Regions from separate parts of the Bacillus sp. LH1 genome, predicted to be linked through region 2. Evidence: riboswitches for the same ligand, from Rfam matches in the RefSeq annotation. Region 2 holds a riboswitch; the other holds the start of a gene.
What was found. Region 2 has a riboswitch for cyclic di-AMP ahead of ACX9TM_RS03935 (SipW-dependent-type signal peptide-containing protein). Riboswitches for the same ligand answer to the same signal wherever they lie in the genome.
Positions count from the first base shown of each region.

Region 1: linked by a shared signal. The riboswitch ahead of ACX9TM_RS09790 (APC family permease) and the one ahead of ACX9TM_RS03935 (SipW-dependent-type signal peptide-containing protein) in region 2 are both predicted to bind cyclic di-AMP.

Region 1 covers NZ_CM175007.1:1,849,977-1,853,391, reverse strand. The annotation lists gene ACX9TM_RS09790 (APC family permease) at 213-2,039, opposite strand; cyclic di-AMP (ydaO/yuaA leader) riboswitch at 2,184-2,329, opposite strand; gene ACX9TM_RS09785 (hypothetical protein) at 2,470-2,598, shown strand; gene panE (2-dehydropantoate 2-reductase) at 2,662-3,415, opposite strand, start outside.
Region 2 covers NZ_CM175007.1:762,707-766,121, reverse strand. The annotation lists gene kdpA (potassium-transporting ATPase subunit KdpA) at 1-1,173, opposite strand, end outside; gene kdpF (K(+)-transporting ATPase subunit F) at 1,193-1,270, opposite strand; gene ACX9TM_RS03935 (SipW-dependent-type signal peptide-containing protein) at 1,270-1,374, opposite strand; cyclic di-AMP (ydaO/yuaA leader) riboswitch at 1,471-1,616, opposite strand; gene ACX9TM_RS03930 (hypothetical protein) at 1,877-2,110, opposite strand; gene ACX9TM_RS03925 (hypothetical protein) at 2,124-2,510, opposite strand; cyclic di-AMP (ydaO/yuaA leader) riboswitch at 2,604-2,751, opposite strand; gene thiD (bifunctional hydroxymethylpyrimidine kinase/phosphomethylpyrimidine kinase) at 2,837-3,415, opposite strand, start outside.

The DNA.
Region 1 (3,415 bases), 1.1 Mb from region 2:
CCCTTTATTTTCAAGCTTTCATGTCCTTATTTCAAAATATAATCCGATTCACTTTATCGATTGAAATATCTACATATCACAACAGAAAACACTACTTGCAAATAACCGATAAAATTATATTAATATAATTTTTAAATCCATATGCAATTATGCATAGCATATACACAAAAAGGATAGCTTCATTTTCATGAAACTATCCTTAAAAAATCTTCTTATTTTTTCAAATGATATGGAACTGTCGTAATAACAACATTTCTTTTATAAAGTAAATACGCACGTATGAGTAAACTGGATTGATTATGAAGAATGTTATGCCAACCTTTTTTCGGAATGAACTGTGGTATAACGACCGTAACGCGGTAATTCGATTCACTTGCCTTATATTGCACTGTATCAATGAACTTCGTTAGCGGCTGAATAATACTTCTATAATGAGAATGTAATGTAACAAGCCTTACTTCAGGTTGCCACTTCTTCCATTTCTCTTCAAATTTCTTTTCTTCTTCTCTGTCAAAAGCAACATATACAGCGATAACTTGATCTGCCGAAAGAGACTTCGCATAGTTCAATGAATTTTCTACTACATGCGTCATACCTGCTACAGGAACGACAATTACATTCCCCTCAATCGGAATAAGAGGCTCGCAAGTTTTTAAACTTAATTGATCACCCACTGCATCATAATGCTTCTTAATTCGATGGAATAAGAAGATAATAACTGGTAAGAAAATAAGAATCGACCAAACTTGTGCAAATTTAGTTAAAAAGAACATGCTCATTACGATAAAACTAATAACTGCACCAATTAAATTAACCGTTAATCTTAAAGCCCATCCTTCAGGCTTTTCGCGAAGCCATTTTAATACCATTCCTGTTTGAGAAAGTGTAAATGGAATAAATACACCTACTGCATATAGTGGAATTAAATGTTCTGTTTGTCCTTGGAAAGCTACAATTAAAATAATCGAAGCAACTCCAAGTATAATAATACCGTTTGAGTAACCTAGACGGTCTCCTCTAATCGTAAACATTCTCGGTATGAATTTATCTTTTGCCAGGTTAACCGCTAATAAAGGAAATGCAGAATAACCTGTATTAGCAGCAAGAATTAATATTAAAGCTGTTGTACCTTGTATGAAATAGTACATGAAATTACGTCCAAATGTTTGTTCAGCAATTTGAGAAACAACTGTTACTTCTTTACTCGGAGTCACTCCGTAATAATAGGCTAAAAACACAATTCCTGAAAATAACACAGCAAGTAATGCACCCATTGCAAGCAATGTTTTTGCAGCATTGTTTGGCGCAGGATCTTTAAAGTTCGGAATTGCATTTGAAATTGCTTCAACACCTGTTAAAGCAGAACTACCTGATGCAAATGCTCTTAGTAATAAAAATAAACTAATCCCTGCAACTGGTGTACCAATCGGCGCATGTAAAGTGGGTGAAACATGACCAGTTAAAATATTATATATGCCTACACCAATTAATATAAATAATGCTAAAACGAATAAATAAACAGGATATGCTAAAACGGAAGCTGATTCCGTTACTCCTCTTAAATTTAAGATCGTAATTAATATAACAAATATAACCGCAATAATTACGTTGTGTGCATGTAAGCTAGGAAATGCAGACGTAATTGCATCTGTACCAGCGGACACACTTACCGCAACAGTTAAAATATAGTCAACTAATAAAGATCCTCCAGCAATTAAGCCTGGATTCATCCCTAAATTTTCTTTTGATACAACATACGCTCCCCCGCCATGCGGATAAGCAAAAATAATTTGACGATAAGATAAAATAAGGGCTGTCAATAATACTAATACCCCAACAGCGATCGGAATGGAATACCAATAAGCGATCGCTCCAACACCTGCTAAAGCAATTAAAATTTGCTCTGGACCGTAAGCAACTGATGACAATGCGTCAGAAGATAAAATAGCTAAAGCTTTCGTTTTATTAAGCTTCTGTTCTCCAAGCTCCGTTGATTTTAACGGTCTTCCAATTAAAAATCTTTTAATAGATGAAACCAATGCTGTCCACTCTCCAATAATTTTGTACGAACTTTACTGCTTGTTACAGCCAGTAAACGATTTCCTCAGAAAACAAAAAATGTCTACAAGCCATAGCGAAATAGACTTGTAGACATTATTTTTTTTGTCGCACAAGCTCCACCTTCCTTCTCAATATAACGCTTACGAGGTTAGCTGTCGGATTCGGGCCTATGAGTAGCCCTACCTTTTCAAGGATTCACCCCATCGGATTATGTACTAATCCGTAAAAACGGGTCCCCCGTACCATGCGGTTTCAGCGATTTAGAAAATTGAAACTGTGGATTATAATACTCCTTTATTTTCAAAAAGTAAACAAAAATTTTTAATAAGAAAAAAATTAAAATGATTGCGCATAATCCACTGAGAAATATACATAATGAATACTAAAAAATCCGCAAAGGAGACCCATATGTCTAAAGAAAAGAAGCCTATTTTTTCCGATTCATATTTAGATGCAGTAGCAAATGAAATTAATCAGTTATATGGTAAACGTGAACAGGAAATAAATTTGACAGATAGAACGAAAAGAAATAAATAATTTGTCATACAAAAAATAAAAAAGATAGCAATACACTTATATATTGCTATCTTTTTTATTTTTTCATACATCTAATTCTATTACAGATCTGTTAAAGGTCATCTCTTCATACACCTTTAAATTTTGATATATAGTGCCTAATAATGGTGCCGCTATAGAAAATTGCTCTGCTACATCCAGTAAATATCCTTGCAAGTGCTTCCCTTCAATAAACGAACCCTTTTCCATATCACGTTGCATTGATGACTTCATATCATACGAAATTTTATCAATCGTTTTCATATGTTCCTGGGCAATATTAGCCTTTACTGGAGCTCCTAATACTCTCATGATTTGTACAGATTCCTCAAACACATTACGGATAAAATCACGGCCGCCTTCACTTTCACGGATTGGTCCAATTGGTGCACGCATTAACGTTGTCACACCTGACATTACAGTAATAAATAAATATTTATGCCACATATCTTGCGTAATATTTTCACTTAAAACAAAACTAGATTTCGTACCTGAAAATGCTTTAGAAATATGCTTTACTCTCTCTGAATTTTGAGACTTAATTTCTCCAAACACAAGTCTGTTGGCAGCGCTGGTTTGTACAATTTCTCCTTGATCGTTTAACGTCGTCTCGATAAAGCATAAACCGCCAATTACTTTTTCTTCGCCGAATTCTTTTTGTAATAGCGATAAATGAGCGATACCATTTAACAATGGAATGATTACAGTATTTTCGCCAACAAACGGCTTCAAATCTTGAATTGCCTCGTTTAAGTGATACGCTTTTGTTGAAAATAAAATAACATCAAATGGAGAAGTT
Region 2 (3,415 bases):
CCCAGATATAAACACCGCGATAATTGCATACATAATAATGTTTACAAAACCTGCTCCAACGCCGCCATACACAGTATTTAACATCATATTTACAAGCGGAACTAAACCGCCAATTGGTGTTAACGTATCATGCATCGTATTAACAGCGCCTGTTTCAGCAGCTGTCGTTACCGTTGCGTATAGTGAAGAAAATACTGTTCCAAATCGTACTTCTTTCCCTTCTGTACTTCCTTGTACATGTTCGATACCCATTCCATTTAATGCCGGGTTCCCGTTTAGTTCAGATGTCGTAATCGTTATAAACCCTAGTAAAAATACCATAAATAGTGACACGAAAAGGATGCGGCCTTGTTTTTTATTTCCGACCATTCGTCCGTACGTAAATGGAAGTGCTGTTGGTAATAACATCATAAGCATCATTTGCAAAATATTACTCATTTGTCCTGGATTTTCGAAAGGATGCGTAGAATTTGCTCCGAAAAATCCACCGCCGTTATTTCCAAGTTCCTTAATGGAAACGAATGATGCAACAGGTCCACGTAAAATACTTTGCTTTGCACCTTCAATCGTTTGTGCTGTAACCGCCCCATCTAACGTTTGTGGTACGCCAAGTGCGACAAAAACTAGTGCCGCAATAAATGCAATAGGAAGAAACACTCTCGTTAACGCTCTCGTAAAATCAACGAAAAAGTTACCAAGTTCTTTTCCAGCAAGTCCTCTTATAAAAGCCATAACGAGCGCTAATGTCGTTGCTGGTGCCGCAAACATTAAAAATGTAATCCCGATTAATTGTGATAAATAGGATAAACCATTTTCACCGCTATAATGCTGTAAATTTGTATCAGCCATAAAACTAATCGCTGTATTAAAAGCGAGCGTAGGCTCCATCCCTTCAATATGTGCTGGATTTAGCGGCAGCACACCTTGTAATCTGAAAATGAAGTATACGACAACGATCATAAATCCATTTAATAAAACTAATGATAATGCGTACTGTTTCCACGTTTGATTGTATGCTTTTACACCCGTAATTTTAAAAATAAGTTTTTCAAAAGGCCCGAATACTTTATCTAACGTTTTGCTACCTTGAAAAGCTTTTTCTAAATAAATCCCCGTTGGCTTTGCTACTAAAATAAACAAGAGCATTGTAATAATGACTGCAACCCAAATCATAATGAATGATTCCCCCTAATTAAAACTTCTCTGGATTTAATAATGCATACACTAAATACACTGTAATTGCTGCGACAATAACCGATAAGACAATCATCATGATTGCTTTCCTTCTTTCACAACTTTATCTGACCAACTTGCAAGACTTGCCATCGATGCAACTAATAAAATAAAAATCCCGACCATTACAACATCTAACATAACTATCCCTCTCTTTTTGTTAAAATTTACCATTTAAATATTAAAAAAGAACACTGAGCTCTACTCAGTGTTCAAAAAATGAACAACAAAAAGTAAACCTCCTCTCTAAACGCTTACGAGGTTAGCTGTCGGATTCGGGCCTAAAGAGTAGCCCTACTTTCAAAACTGAAAGATTCACCCCAAGTGACGATGCACAAAATTGGTTCCCCCGCTCCATTTCTGGAACTCAGCGATTTTAGGTTTTTTTGGAAATTTTATGAATGATTTATGAGAGTAAATATACTCCTCTATATTTCACTTGTAAAGGGGTAAATTACTGAAAATAATAATATTTACATTCATTTAAACGCTTACATTGAAGATTATTACTGTTATTTCATCTATTTTCTTTATTTCTCTTTTCTTTTCTTAAAAATGACCTTTTAAATATGAAATAAAAAAAGCGAATGACATGAAGTGCATAGCTTGTTGCACTCAGCATTCGCTCTTTTTTATTCAACCTTTATTCTCCTCGTAAAAATGCACGTAAATTTCTCCCGCGAATATAAACTTGTGTCAATTCTGCATGTAGCTGCTCATACTCGGTAATATCTACCTCTAAATACAAAGCATCTTTTGATGGTAATATAATATACGGCCCTGGAAAAAGGGGATCGATCTGAACCAATTCTTGAACTCGCTCTACCGATACTGCCCAACGATTTGCTATATCTCCAAGTAATAGTACCTTCATCATTTCTTCCCCCGCCCTATTCAAAAAATAAAAAAGAAATATTATCACAATTTGTAAACACGACAAACTTAGCTCCAATTGTTTCATAGAGCCTCGCTGGATATCGTTTATTCCTTGTAACAACAGTAATAGGTGCTTGAAAAGAAAAGCGAATGTGTTCTGTGAAAAAACTAACGATTGGAAGCTCATCCCCTAGTAAAATCACCTTCTTAATACACTCACAAATACTAGTAAAGTCCTGCTCCTTACTGCAGCTATAAGTCCAATCAAACCCACAATTCCTAACTTCAGCCGCTATCTCTTCATTTGCTGTAAAAATAATTAACTCATGTTGAAATGATACTAAATCTCTTAAACTATTTACCTTACTTTCTTCTCCAACACAAATAAGTGTTAGTTCCATGTACCTCATCCTCCTTAGTATAAAAGAAATCAAACATAGATTGATATTCCCCTATACTAATCAGATCGATGAAGTGATGTATCCATCATGGCACCGTCCTCTCTCAAGACGCTTACGAAGTTAGCTGTCGGATTCGGACTTTGAGAGTAGCCCTACTTTCAAACTTGAAAGATTCACCCCTAGTGACACTGCACAAATTGGTTCCTCCGCTCCATATAATTGGACTCAGCGTTTACAAAAAAATGTATTCTGGCTGATATATTACTCCTGTATTTTGAAAAAGTAAACAGAAAAAAAGCCAGTTATAAAACTGGCTTTTCACTTATCTATACACGCGTTCTATTCACTTTATACGCAAAATGATTCGTCGGTCCATGACCACTACCAATATTCAATGGCTCTTCAATTGCTATACTAATAAATCGTTTTGCTTCTTGAACAGCATCTTCAATTGAGTATCCTTTCGCAAGTCCTGCTGTAACCGCTGAAGCAAATGTACACCCACTTCCATGCGTTTGCTTTGAAGGAATTCGCTCGCTTCTAAACTCAATAAATTCTTCTCCATCAAAGAGGAAATCAATTACTTCATTCCCTTGATATTCTGCATGTCCGCCCTTCATAAGCACATATTTAGCACCTAATTTGTGCAATACTTTTGCAGCTTCCTTACTATCTTCAACATTATGAATCTCCACCCCAGTTAACACTTCTGCTTCTGGGACATTCGGTGTTATAACAGTTGCTACTGGTAATAAATATTCTTTTAATGCTTGAACTGCTTCTTGCTGTAATAATGATGCACCGCCTTTTGCAATCATAACGGGATCTAGCACAATATTATTCCAGCCAAACTTTTTAATTTGTTCTGCAACAATTTGAATTATTTCACTACTAAATAACATTCC